4 regions of the Pseudocitrobacter sp. 2023LY-00077 genome follow, and region 2 is predicted to be linked to each of the others. Evidence: predicted binding sites of a transcription regulator. Region 2 holds the regulator's gene; each other region holds the start of a gene.
What was found. Region 2 encodes PurR, which represses purine synthesis genes. Its sites were predicted from a motif close to CANGCAAACGTTTGCNTG; they were not measured.
Positions count from the first base shown of each region.

Region 1: the regulator PurR is predicted to act here: its motif matches at 1,841-1,858, upstream of ACWWFX_RS12995 (amino acid aminotransferase).
Region 3: the regulator PurR is predicted to act here: its motif matches at 1,392-1,409, upstream of gcvT (glycine cleavage system aminomethyltransferase GcvT).
Region 4: the regulator PurR is predicted to act here: its motif matches at 1,485-1,502, upstream of serA (phosphoglycerate dehydrogenase).

Region 1 is NZ_JBSPEI010000009.1:35,257-38,777, reverse strand. Features, by position in the region: gene ACWWFX_RS13000 (MBL fold metallo-hydrolase) at 1-536, shown strand, start outside; gene ACWWFX_RS12995 (amino acid aminotransferase) at 586-1,776, opposite strand; gene ACWWFX_RS12990 (porin) at 1,963-3,045, opposite strand.
Region 2 is NZ_JBSPEI010000008.1:78,403-81,923, forward strand. Features, by position in the region: gene punC (purine nucleoside transporter PunC) at 1-267, opposite strand, end outside; gene punR (DNA-binding transcriptional activator PunR) at 376-1,308, shown strand; gene purR (HTH-type transcriptional repressor PurR) at 1,305-2,330, opposite strand; gene cydH (cytochrome bd-I oxidase subunit CydH) at 2,625-2,714, shown strand; gene ACWWFX_RS12170 (MFS transporter) at 2,876-3,521, shown strand, end outside.
Region 3 is NZ_JBSPEI010000002.1:335,461-338,981, reverse strand. Features, by position in the region: gene ubiI (FAD-dependent 2-octaprenylphenol hydroxylase) at 1-1,076, shown strand, start outside; gene gcvT (glycine cleavage system aminomethyltransferase GcvT) at 1,485-2,579, shown strand; gene gcvH (glycine cleavage system protein GcvH) at 2,606-2,995, shown strand; gene gcvP (aminomethyl-transferring glycine dehydrogenase) at 3,121-3,521, shown strand, end outside.
Region 4 is NZ_JBSPEI010000002.1:343,896-347,416, forward strand. Features, by position in the region: gene serA (phosphoglycerate dehydrogenase) at 170-1,402, opposite strand; gene rpiA (ribose-5-phosphate isomerase RpiA) at 1,665-2,324, opposite strand; gene argP (DNA-binding transcriptional regulator ArgP) at 2,473-3,366, shown strand; gene ACWWFX_RS04055 (oxidative stress defense protein) at 3,411-3,521, opposite strand, start outside.

The DNA.
Region 1 (3,521 bases), on a different contig from region 2:
TCAAAGAACAGGTTGAGGCCGCTGGCGTTACTCTGGTTCAGATTTTACTCACTCACGGGCATCTTGATCACGTAGGCGCGGCGGCGGAGCTGGCTGCGCATTACGGTATTCCCGTGATTGGGCCGGAAAAAGAAGATGAGTTCTGGCTGCAGGGATTACCGCAACAGAGCCGGATGTTTGGCCTCGAAGAGTGCCAGCCGCTGACGCCAGACCGTTGGCTGAATGAAGGCGAAACGGTGAGCGTGGGTAACCTGAAGTTGCAGGTTCTTCATTGTCCGGGCCATACGCCGGGCCACATCGTCTTTTTCGATGATGCCTCGCGCTTGCTGATTTCCGGGGATGTTATCTTTAAGGGCGGGGTGGGGCGCAGCGATTTTCCGCGCGGTGACCACGGCCAACTGATCGACGCGATTAAACGCAAGCTGTTGCCGCTGGGCGATGACGTGACGTTTATTCCAGGTCATGGGCCGCTGTCAACGCTCGGCTATGAGCGGCTGCACAACCCGTTCCTGCAGGATGAAATGCCTGTCTGGTAAGAGCAAAAAAGGCCGCGAAAGCGGCCTTTTTTATGTCGTCTGATCCGTCTTACAACACGGCGACAATGGCTTCGCACAGCGGCGCCATGTTGTCCGGCGTCATACCGGCGACGTTGATACGGCCAGACGCCACCGCATACACGCCAAACTCTTCACGCAGACGCAGCACCTGATCTTTGGTCAGGCCGCTGAACGAGAACATCCCGTTTTGTTTAGTGATAAAGGTGAAGTCGCGATTCGCGCCTTTCTCCTGCAGCGTGTTCACGAACAGCAGACGCATGCGCTGAATGCGTTGACGCATGTCGGTCAGTTCCTGTTCCCAGATAGCGCGCAGAGCGTCATTGCTGAGAATGGTGGCGACAACGGACGCACCGTGAGCTGGCGGGTTGGAATAGTTAGCACGAATGACCGACTTCATCTGGCTGAAGGCGCGATCGGCGTTGTCCGCATCGCGGGTGACCAGGGTGCAGGCGCCAACACGTTCGTTATACAGACCGAAGTTTTTAGAGTAAGAGCTGGCAACAATCAGCTCATCATGCAGCGCGGCGAACGCGCGCAGACCTTCTGCATCTTCTTCCAGACCACGGGCGAAGCCCTGGTAGGCGAAATCGAACAGCGGCAGCCAGCCTTTCTCAGCGGAGATCTTCGCCAGCTGTTGCCACTGCTCCAGCGTCGGATCGATACCGGTCGGGTTATGACAGCAGCCGTGGAACAGCACCACATCGCCGGCCTGTGCATTGTTCAGGCTGGCAACAAGGCCATCAAAATTGAGCGCATGGTTCTGTGCGTCATAGTAGTCATATTCGCAAACTTCGAGACCCGCAGCGTTGAAGACGCCTTTATGGTTCGGCCAGCTCGGGTTGCTAACCCAGATGCGTTTCGCACTGGTGTTTTTGGCGAGGAAATCTGCCGCGACGCGCAGTGCGCCAGTACCGCCAGGCGTTTGCGCCGTGCGGGCGCGTTTAGCGTTGACGATTTCACTTCCTTTACCGAACAGCAGCTCCTGCGTGCAACGACCAAACTCCGGGATACCATCAATACCGAGGTAATTTTTGGTCGTTTCATTTTCCAGCAGATAAAGCTCCGCTTTTTTAACGCTGGTCAGAACCGGGGTTTTACCGGTCTCATCTTTGTAAACTCCAATCCCGAGGTTGATTTTGCTCGGGCGGTCGTCGGCACGAAACAGATCGGCCAGGCCCAGAATTGGGTCGGCAGGGGCGGCTGTAATGTTCTCAAACATGACGGGGTTCCATTTATGAGTGACTTGGAGAAATCCGCTATCAGGTTAACGGCAGATTTACAAAATGCCAACCGTTTGCAATGAAAAGCGCGAGCCTTTTCAAAAGTCGCGATTTTTAACTGGCTGAAATATAAAAAACAGGGCCGAAGCCCTGTTTCCTGTGCATATAACAAAGTGGCGTACTGATTAGAACTGGTACACGATACCCACGGCTGCCTGGTCGTCGGTGGACAGGCCAGTGGCTGCGGTGTAGTCGTTTTCGTCCAGCAGGTTGAATTTATACGCTGCATAGACGTTCATGTTTTTGTTGAAGTAGTACCAGGTACCCACTTCGATATATTTCAGCAGGTCAGCAGTGCCGCCGTCGAAGCCAGGGCGGGAAGCCAGGTTTTTACCTTTAGACTGGACGTAGCCAACGGAGGGACGCAGGCCGAAGTCGAACTGGTACTGAACTACTGCTTCAATGTTCTGGGTTTTGTTGGCAAAGCCAGCGTCTTCTGGGGTCATGTTGTAGGTCTGAGAGTACATGACAGCAGCATAGACGTTGTTGGCATCGTACTTAGCAGAGGTCGCCCACGCTTCAGCTTTGTCGCCGCTGGCGCTGAAGGCCTGGTTTTTCTGATCGGTAGTACGGTTGGAGTTCGCATAGCCTGCGGAAATCGCGAAGCCTTCACCAAAGGCATAAGTTGCAGAGGTGCTGACGCCGTCGCCATTCTGCTTCTGAATGCTACGTTCTTCGTTTTTACCCTGATACTGAACCGCGAAGCTCAGACCATCGACCAGGCCGAAGAAGTCAGAGTTACGGTAGGTGGCTACGCCATTGGTACGCGCAGTCATGAAGTTATCAGTGTAGTTCCAGCCGTCGCCGCCCCACTCAACCAGCATATCGGTTGCGGATTCAACGTCGTAGATAGCGCCGTAGTTACGACCGTAGTCGAAAGAGCCGAATTCACCGGCTTTCAGGCCTGCGAAGGCCAGACGGGTTTTGCTGGTTTGAGAACCTTCAACATTGGACGCATCCATGTTGTATTCCCACTGACCATAACCGGTCAGCTGTTCGTTAATTTGAGTTTCCCCTTTCACACCAATACGGGCATAGGTGGTATCAGAGTTGCTGGTGTCACCATTGGTGGTCCACACATGCTCACCGACCATTTTGCCGTAAAAGTCCAGTTTGTTGCCGTTTTTGTTGTAGATTTCTGCAGCGTTAGCTGCACCGGCTACCAGCAGGGCAGGGATCACCACTGCCAGGATATTGCGCTTCATCATTATTTATTACCCTCATTAGGTTTTTTTTATATCGACACTCGCCACTGCCGCCAATAACTTCTGTCAATAAAAATTTACAGAAACATTGATGATAGTTTGGTGTCTTTTTGTGTCTGAGAGGCATATTTCCATTCAAACCACCGTTTCGCTAGCCTGAAAGTGCTACAAATATCCTAATTAAGTAACAAGAAGAAATTATGTGTAACAAAAAGTTAAAAATAAGGAACTTTGTGAGACAACTCAAAGTTCTGTTGGGGTTAGGGAAGCATTAAGTGAAATGGTGAATATCTATATGAATTTCTTATCTTTAATCTCTAATATGGTTGTTTGTTGAGCATGTTGATGTAAATATGAGCTGCCAGAAATGTTAAATTTAAGTATCTAAGTGACGGTGGTTTCGCTTAAAAATAATGCTATCGGCTCAGGTATTTCTAAAATCCATAAGCAATTGCACATTTTTTGTGCATAAACGTTAA
Region 2 (3,521 bases):
CAGCATACCCAGACAGCCAAAGGCGAAGATGGTCAGGCCAATCAGCAGAACAGGCTTGCGGCCATAACGATCTGAAAGCGGCCCCCAAAGCAGCTGCGCGAGAGCAAACCCGGCAAGAAACAGACTCAGGCTGGCGCTGACAGCCGCTGCCGGTGTTTGGAGATCGTTTTGAATCACGGCGAAGGCCGGAAGATACATATCGGTGGCCAAAAAGCCCAACACGCTCAGGCCGGCGAGCCAGACTAAAAATCCTTTCCCAGGTTGCATAAAAACGCCTTTTCTTGTTTTGGAAGAGGCTGAGAGTGTAGAGAGTGAAATCTCCCTTGTGAAACGCTAATATTTGCGTGTTGGTTTCAAAAAATTTGTGAGCAGAAAATGTGGTCTGAATATTCACTTGAAGTTGTGGATGCCGTTGCGCGGAATGGCAGCTTTAGTGGCGCGGCAAATGAGCTGCACCGTGTACCTTCTGCAATCAGTTATACGGTACGTCAACTGGAGGAGTGGCTGGCGGTTCCGCTGTTTGAACGTCGCCACCGGGATGTAGAATTAACCCCCGCCGGGGCATGGTTTTTGAAAGAGGGGCGCTCTGTTATCAAAAAAATGCAGATCACCCGTCAGCAGTGTCAGCAAATTGCTAATGGCTGGAGAGGGCAGTTGGCTATCGCGGTGGACAATATCGTAAAACCAGAGCGCACCCGACAGATGATTGTCGATTTTTATCGCCACTTCAGCGACGTTGAGCTGCTGGTGTATCAGGAAGTATTTAATGGCGTATGGGATGCACTGGCGGATGGGCGCGTTGAGTTAGCGATTGGCGCGACGCGCGCGATTCCCGTGGGGGGGCGCTATGCGTTTCGCGATATGGGCATGCTGAGCTGGCAGTGCGTGGTAGCTCGTTCGCATCCGCTGGCGCAGATGGCGGGGCCGCTCAGTGATGACGTGTTGCGCAACTGGCCGTCGCTGGTGCGCGAAGATACGTCACGTTCGTTACCTAAACGTACTACCTGGTTACTGGACAACCAGAAGCGGGTCGTTGTGCCTGACTGGGAATCGTCAGAAACCTGCTTATCCGCAGGATTATGCGTTGGCATGGTGCCAGAGCATTTTGCGCGACCGAAGATAGATAAAGGCGAATGGGTTGCTCTGGAACTGGAAAACCCGTTTCCCGATGCGGCCTGTTGCCTTACGTGGCAACAAAATGACAGTTCACCGGCGCTAAGCTGGTTACTCGAATATTTAGGGGACAGTGAAACGCTGAACAACGAATGGTTGCGAACGCCCGCAGCGAGCGTTCGCAAAGAGGCTTAACGACGATAGTCGCGGAACGGGCCGTCGGCCACGGAACGGCGTTCAATCAGGCGTGGGTGCACTTCAATGGACTGCGACTCTTCGCGTTTACTGACAATTCGGTCCATCAGCATATTGAAGGCGGTTTCCCCGAGGGAATCCTTCGGCTGGTGGATGGTGGTCAGAGCCGGGGTAAAGAAACGCGAGTTGCGCACGTTGTCGTAACCAATCAGCGAGATATCCTGCGGCACGCGCAGCCCCATTTCGTCTGCGGCGCACAACGCGCCCATCGCCATGACATCGCCACCACAGAAGATAGCGGTAGGGCGCGGATTCTGGGACAGTATTTGCTGCATCGCGCGATAGCCGGATTCCGGTTCGAAATCGCCCTGCACAATCCAGTTTTCCGGCACCTTGATCATCATCTCTTCCATGGCTTTCATAAAGCCAGCCAGACGACCTGCGCCGGTATTGCGCTCCAGCGGGCCTGGGATCACGCCAATTTCGCGATGCCCACGTTCCACCAGATAACGACCAGCCATATAGCCGCCTTCGAAGGCGTTATCGATAACTGAGTCGGTAAAGTCAGCTTTCGCTTCGCCCCAGTCCATAACCACCATCGGAATATGACGGTACTCTTCCAGCATCTGCAGCAGCGAATCCGGATATTCGGAACACATCACCAGCAGGCCGTCCACGCGCTTCTGCGCCATCATGGAAAGATACGCGCGCTGTTTCTCAAGATTGTTCCACGCATTACCGAGGATCAGGGTATAGCCTTTCTGGAAGCAGTTCTTCTCAACGGCTTCAATAATTTCTGCAAAGTAGGCAGCTTCGCTGCTGGTCGCCAACAAACCAATGGATTTGGTGTGATTGACCTTCAGGCTGCGGGCCACGGCGCTGGGAGAGTAGTGCAATTCTTTGATTGCCGCCCACACCGCTTCACGCGTCTCTTCGGCGACAAAACGTGTCTTGTTAATCACATGTGATACAGTTGTAGTGGAAACGTTTGCGCGCTTCGCTACATCTTTAATAGTTGCCATTCCATCTCACTCCAGACCCGGGCCTGCCCCTGATCGATTCAATACGAAAACGTTTGCCTTCACTCACCCTGGCGCAATGTTATGAATTGCGGTTCGCCGGGAAAACGACACAGGACGACAGGAGGGGGTCAATGGCCGATACACTTTTTAATAAGCGTCGAATTTTGTCTTATCTTTGACAAAAGTGGAAGCGCAAAATAGGTTATTGCGTGAAATCCGGGAAGATTTTTGCGAATAAGTGTGCAAAAATGACATAGCTCACTTTTGGTGTGGGGATAATAAGGAGAAAAATTGATGAGTACCGAACTGAAGATGTCAATTACCACCACGGTTATTACGCTGGCGCTGATCGTGGCTGCCGCGCTGACCGCCGTCCTGCATTAACCCATCCTAAAGGGAGAGGCTGCTCTCCCTCTCTGAGATTGTTATCAATTCAGCAAAAATATTTTGCTAATTTGTTCACTTCTGTTTTTTTGTGATTGATGTCATGCTTTTGCTATCTGTTGTCACGCCGCCCTGCGTTTGCGGCAAACCGGAGTCAAAGCATGAAAGTGAATTATCCCTTACTGGCGTTAGCCGTAGGCGCATTCGGGATAGGTACCACCGAATTTTCGCCGATGGGGCTATTACCCGTTATTGCCAAAGGGGTTGATGTCTCGATTCCTGCCGCAGGTATGTTGATCAGCGCCTACGCCGTAGGTGTCATGGTTGGCGCGCCGCTGATGACGCTGCTGCTCTCACATCGCGCACGCCGCAATGCCTTAATTTTCCTGATGGCGATTTTTACCCTGGGTAACGTCCTTTCTGCTATCGCCCCGGATTACACCACGCTGATGCTGTCACGCATTATAACCAGCCTCAACCACGGCGCGTTCTTTGGTCTGGGGTCGGTGGTTGCCGCAAGCGTGGTGCCAAAACATAAACAAGCCAGCGCGGTAGCGACCATGTTTATGGGGTTGACCATCGCCAATATCGGTGGCGTTCCGGCGGCCACGTGGCTTGGGGAGACCATCGGCTGGCGCATGTCGTTCCTGGCGACGGCAGGGCTGGGCGTAATTGCAATAATCGGCCTGTGGTTGTCGCTGCCGAAGGGCGGGGCGGGTGAGAAACCAGACGTGAAACGTGAACTGTCGGTGCTGGTACGCCCACAGGTATTGTCTGCGTTGCTCACGACCGTACTGGGCGCTGGGG
Region 3 (3,521 bases), on a different contig from region 2:
ATGCGCCTCCGGCGTTGCGTGTGTCGGCTATCAATGCGGGTAGCGAAAAATTACTCAACAAGCTGGATGTATGGTCCGCAATTCTTGCCCACCGCGCCAGCCGCTATCACGGCATGGAAGTGTGGGATAAAGACAGCTTCGGGCGCATCGCCTTTGATGATAAAAGCCTGGGTTACGGTCATCTCGGCCATATCGTTGAGAACGCGGTGATCCACAACGCGCTGTGGGAAAAAGCACAGCGTTGTCAGGATATTACCTTAATGGCTCCCGCTGAACTTCAGCAGGTTGCCTGGGGGGAGAACGACGCATTTCTGACGTTGAAAGATAGCACGATGCTGACGGCGCGTCTGGTTGTGGGGGCCGATGGCGCAAACTCCTGGCTGCGTAATAAAGCGGATATCCCGTTAACCTTCTGGGATTATAAACATCACGCGCTGGTGGCAACCATTCGCACCGAGGAACCGCATGATGCCATCGCCCGTCAGGCATTCCATGGCGAAGGTATTCTGGCCTTCCTGCCGCTTTCCGAGCCACATCTTTGCTCGATAGTCTGGTCGCTGTCGCCGCAGGAAGCTGAACGGATGCAGAAGGCCGATGAGCATACATTTACCAAAGCGCTCAATATCGCTTTCGACAATCGCCTCGGTTTGTGTACGCTTGAAAGCGAGCGTCAGGTTTATCCGCTGACCGGGCGTTACGCGCGTCAGTTCGCGGCGCACCGTCTGGCGTTAGTCGGCGATGCGGCGCATACCATTCATCCGCTGGCCGGGCAGGGCGTTAACCTGGGCTTTATGGATGCGGCGGAACTGATTGATGAAGTTCGTCGTCTGCACGCGCAGGGTAAAGATATCGGCCAGCATTTCTATCTGCGCCGCTATGAGCGCAGCCGTAAACACAGTGCCGCGATGATGCTGGCCGGCATGCAGGGTTTCCGCGAACTCTTCGCGGGCGAGAACCCGGCGAAAAAACTCCTTCGTGATATCGGCCTGAAACTGGCGGATACCTTGCCAGGGGTTAAACCGCAATTGATTCGTCAGGCCATGGGTCTGAATGACCTCCCTGAGTGGCTTCGTTAACTGCGTCACACTTCTTCTCCCGGCGCTCTGCCGGGAGATCCTTCCTCTCGTTTGAAATATTCTAATTTCACGCCTTTTTTCGCATTAGTTTTTCTAATTCAGCGTTTTTGAGATAACGAAAAACACGCCTCGTTTTCCGCACTAAATATGGTTTTATGCTAAATGCTTGCGCATGAATGTTAATTATATGTGGTGCTATTCGCATTTTTATAGCGAATAACTCTGTAAGCTTTTTGGCTGATTTTGACCATAAGCTAATCTGATGACCCGCCTTTGCTTATGGTTTACTGCCGATTTCGGTGGTAAGTTCAGGCAAAAGAGAACGTTTGCGTCGGGGCCTGTTCGCGGTGTCGACGCCGGGTTTTTGTAATGGAAAGTGGTTGGCTTTGCTTACTCAACGAGGACAAGATGGCACAACAAACGCCTTTGTATGATCAACACGTTCAGTGCGGCGCACGCATGGTGGATTTCCACGGCTGGATGATGCCGCTGCATTACGGCTCGCAAATTGATGAGCACCATGCGGTGCGCACCGACGCCGGGATGTTTGATGTGTCGCACATGACCATCGTCGACCTGCACGGCAGCCGCACCCGCGAGTTTCTGCGCTATCTGCTGGCAAACGACGTTGCCAAACTGACGAAACCCGGCAAAGCGCTTTATAGCGGCATGCTAAATGCCTCGGGCGGCGTGATTGACGACCTTATCGTCTACTACCTCACCGAAGATTATTTCCGCCTCGTTGTAAACTCCGCCACCCGCGAAAAAGACCTCTCCTGGATCACCCAACACGCTGAACCTTTCGCCATTGAAATCACCGTTCGTGATGACCTGTCGCTGATTGCGGTACAGGGGCCAAATGCCAAAGCAAAAGCCGAAACCCTGTTTAGCGATGAACAGCGAAAAGCCGTTGAGGGCATGAAGCCGTTCTTTGGCGTACAGACGGGCGATTTGTTTGTGGCCACCACCGGCTATACCGGTGAAGCAGGATACGAAATTGCGATGCCGCGCGAGAAAGCCGCCGATTTTTGGCGCGCGCTGGTTGAAGCGGGTGTAAAACCGTGTGGTCTGGGCGCGCGCGATACGCTGCGTCTGGAAGCCGGGATGAATTTATACGGCCAGGAGATGGATGAAGGTATCTCTCCGCTGGCGGCCAACATGGGCTGGACCATTGCCTGGGAACCCGCCGACCGCGACTTTATCGGTCGTGAAGCGCTGGAGATGCAGCGTGAAAAAGGCACCGAGCAACTGGTTGGCCTGGTGATGACCGAAAAAGGCGTGCTGCGCGGCGAACTGCCGGTGCGTTTCACCGACGCTCACGGCAACGCGCTGGAAGGCGTGATCACCAGCGGGACATTCTCCCCGACGCTCGGTCACAGTATTGCACTGGCACGCGTGCCAGAAGGCATTGGCGAGACGGCCATCGTGCAGATTCGTAACCGTGAAATGCCGGTAAAAGTCACCAAACCTGTTTTTGTGCGCAACGGCAAAGCCGTCGCGTAATTCCCCCCTTTTCTGGAGATTTTTTGATGAGCAACGTACCTGCAGAACTGAAATACAGCAAAGAACACGAATGGCTGCGTAAAGAAGCCGATGGCTCTTACACCGTGGGCATCACCGAACACGCACAGGAATTACTGGGCGATATGGTGTTTGTTGACCTGCCTGACGTCGGCGCGACCGTTGCCGCGGGCGATGACTGCGCAGTGGCGGAATCCGTAAAAGCGGCGTCCGACATCTACGCGCCAATCAGCGGTGAAATCGTCGCGGTTAATGATGAACTGAGCGACTCGCCGGAGCTGGTCAACAGCGAACCGTATGCGGGCGGCTGGATCTTCAAAATCAAAGCCAGCGACGAAGCGGAAGTTGCCGCGCTGCTGGATGCGACGGCCTACGCAGCACTGTTAGAAGACGAGTAACCGTTTTTCTCCCTCTCCCTCAGGGAGAGGGCCGGGGTGAGGGTGCCAATGTGTCCCTTACCCTATCCCTCTCTCCAGGGGAGAGGGCATTCTAAAATCACCGCACGTTTCAGGAACCATCGCTCATGACACAGACTTTAAGCCAGCTTGAAAACCGTGATGCTTTTATCGAACGTCACATCGGGCCGGACGCTCAGCAACAGCAGGAGATGCTGAAAACGGTTGGCGCGGATTCATTAACTGCACTGATTTCCCAAATCGTGCCGAAAGATATCCAGCTTGCCACCCCGCCACAGGTGGGCGACGCGACGACAGAATTCGCCGCACTGGCGGAGCTGAAAGCGATTGCCGGACGCAACAAGCGCTTTAAGTCTTACATTGGCATGGGCTATACCGGCGTCCAGCTGCCGCCGGTTATCCAGCGCAACATGCTGGAAAACCCGGGCTGGTACACCGCGTACACCCCTTATCAGCCGGAAGTTTCGCAGGGCCGCCTTGAGTCGCTGCTGAACTTCCAGCAGGTCAC
Region 4 (3,521 bases), on a different contig from region 2:
CCCCTATCCTAATCTTTCGTACGCGCGCAAAATCGCCGTCGCGCGGCTTTAGTTGCCTTTTACGACTCGCTTCGCAAAGGGTGATTACATACGTTTCAGAATGGAAAACAGCAGAGGATGAGCGGGAAAGAACGGGCAGGCCAGCGGCCCGCCCGTTAGAGAAGGGTAATCAGAACAGCATGCGTGCGCGAACCGTGCCCGGAATCGCTTTCATGCTTTGCAGCGCTTTCTGCGCCACGTCTTCTTCTGCTTCAATATCGATGACCACATAGCCCATCTGCGGCGTGGTTTGCAGGTACTGTGCGGCAATGTTGACGCCCTGCTCAGCGAAGATCTGGTTGATGGCGGTTAACACACCAGGACGGTTTTCATGGATGTGCAGCAGGCGGCGGCCACCGTGAATCGGCAGCGAGACTTCCGGGAAATTCACCGCAGAAAGGGTTGAGCCGTTATCAGAATACTTAGCCAGTTTACCCGCCACTTCAAGGCCGATATTTTCCTGCGCTTCCTGCGTTGAACCACCAATATGCGGCGTCAGGATCACGTTATCAAACTCGCACAGCGGCGAGTTAAACGGATCGCTGTTAGTTGCCGGTTCAGTCGGGAAGACGTCGATCGCCGCACCCGCCAGGTGTTTGCTCGCCAGCGCATCGCACAGCGCCGGAATATCCACAACGGTGCCGCGAGAGGCGTTAATCAACAGCGAGCCCGGCTTCATCAATGCCAGTTCTTCCACGCCCATCATGTTTTTGGTGGAGGCGTTTTCCGGCACGTGCAGGCTGACCACATCGCTCATATTCAGCAGGTCGGAGAGATGTTGAACCTGCGTCGCGTTGCCCAGCGGCAGTTTGTTTTCGATGTCGTAGAAGAAGACGTGCATCCCCAGCGATTCCGCCAGAATGCCCAGCTGTGTGCCGATATGACCGTAGCCGATAATGCCCAGTTTTTTGCCGCGCGCTTCAAAAGAGCCCACGGCCAGTTTATTCCACACGCCGCGGTGTGCTTTGGCGTTTGCTTCCGGCACGCCGCGCAGTAGCAGCAGCAGTTCGCCAATCACCAACTCGGCCACGGAACGGGTGTTCGAGAACGGTGCGTTAAAGACCGGTACGCCGCGTTTTGCCGCCGCTTTCAGGTCAACCTGGTTGGTGCCGATGCAGAAGCAGCCTACCGCCACCAGTTTTTCCGCCGCCTCAAAAATTTCTTCGGTCAGATGCGTACGGGAGCGCAGGCCAATGAAATGGGCATCACGGATAGACTCTTTCAGTTGCTCGCTGTCCAGCGCGCCTTTGTGAAACTCGATGTTGGTGTAACCTGCTGCACGAAGGCTGTCCACAGCCTTCTGATGTACGCCTTCTACCAGCAGAAATTTAATCTTCTCTTTTTCCAGTGATACCTTAGCCATTTCCCCGCCCTGTCTTTGTTTTACTGATGTTGTGATGAACGAAAGTTCACCTAAGCAACATATCAAAAAAAACTATCGCGGCAATCTAAACGTTTGCGTGTGCGTCACGCGGAAATTTCACGCAGGGCAAAATGTCAGCATAAAATGCTACACATAAGAAATTAGATGGGATGTTAATGAAGTGGTTTTATGAAATGTGACACAAGTCACCAAAATCAGGCGGGTAAAAAATTTTGGGGGAATTGCGCTTCCCCCAGTCAGATCATTTCGTGATGGTTTTCACACCATCAGCCGTACCAATGAGTGCCACATCAGCACCACGATTGGCGAATAATCCTACGGTCACTACGCCGGGAATAGCGTTGATGGCGTTTTCCAGCGCGATGGCATCAAGAATTTCCAGGCCATGTACGTCCAGAATCACGTTGCCGTTGTCGGTTACGACGCCCTGACGGTATTCCGGGCGACCACCCAGCTTCACCAGTTGGCGTGCCACGCAGCTGCGCGCCATCGGGATAACTTCAACCGGCAGCGGGAAATTACCAAGAATATCAACCTGCTTAGAGGCATCTGCGATGCAGATAAATTTGTCCGCAACGGAGGCAATAATCTTTTCACGCGTCAACGCCGCACCGCCACCTTTGATCATCTGCATGTGGCCGTTGATTTCATCTGCACCGTCAACGTAGATACCCAAACGGTCAACTTCATTAAGGTCAAAAACGGTGATCCCCAGGCTTTTCAGTTTCTCGGTAGAAGCATCAGAGCTGGATACTGCGCCTTCAATCTGCCCTTTCATGGTACCCAGCGCATCGATAAAGTGCGCGGCGGTAGAGCCCGTGCCCACACCAACGATGGTGCCTGGTTGTACATATTGAAGCGCTGCCCAGCCTACTGCTTTTTTCAGTTCATCCTGCGTCATGATTATTGCCCGTGCTGTAATGATATTTGCCGCATTATAGAACATATGCGCGGGTTGTCGCATTGCGCCAGGCACCAATTTCGTCTGTATCTGCCTGCAATTTATGTCATAGTGCGAGATAACGATTTTAGAGGAGCCCCTCAACGCAATGAAACGTCCTGACTACAGAACATTACAGGCGCTGGATGCGGTTATCCGGGAACGCGGCTTTGAGCGCGCAGCGCAAAAGCTTTGCATAACCCAGTCAGCCGTGTCGCAGAGAATTAAACAACTGGAAAATATGTTCGGGCAACCGTTGCTGGTGCGAACCGTTCCACCGCGCCCGACAGAGCAAGGGCAAAAGCTGCTGGCGCTGCTGCGTCAGGTTGAGCTGCTGGAAGACGAGTGGCTGGGCGATGAGCAAACGGGTTCAACGCCTCTGCTGCTGTCGCTGGCGGTCAACGCCGACAGTCTGGCAACCTGGCTGCTGCCAGCGCTTGCCGATGTGCTGGTTAACTCGCCTATTCGCCTGAACTTGCAGGTAGAGGATGAAACGCGCACACAAGAACGCTTGCGTCGCGGTGAAGTGGTTGGCGCGGTGAGTATCCAACCGCAGGCGCTACCAAGCTGTCTGGTCGATCAGTTAGGCGCGCTGGACTATCTGTTTGTGGGTTCAAAAGCGTTTGCCGAGCGCTACTTCCCGAATGGCGTGACGCGTTCAGCGCTGCTGAAAGCGCCTGCCGTGGCATTTGACCATCTCGACGATATGCATCAGGCCTTCCTGCAGCAAAACTTTGATTTGCCGCCGGGCAGCGTGCCGTGTCATATCGTGAATTCATCAGAAGCCTTCGTTCAACTGGCGCGTCAGGGAACGACCTGCTGCATGATCCCGCATTTGCAGATTGAGAAAGAATTGGCTTCGGGTGAGCTGATTGACCTGACACCAGGTCTGTTCCAGCGTCGGATGCTGTACTGGCACCGCTTCGCGCCGGAAAGCCGCATGATGCGCAATGTGACGGATGCGCTGCTGGCCTACGGGCGTCGGGTATTGAGACAGGATTGAGGGTAAAACGTCGGATGGCGCAACGCCATCCGACATATCAACGATTACTGCGCTTTCGCGGGCGCCGCTGACTGAGACTGCGCCTGAGTCGGTTGCAGCTCAAACACCACGTCTACCTGGTCGCCAAACTGAATGGTCGGCTGTTCGTAAGTCTC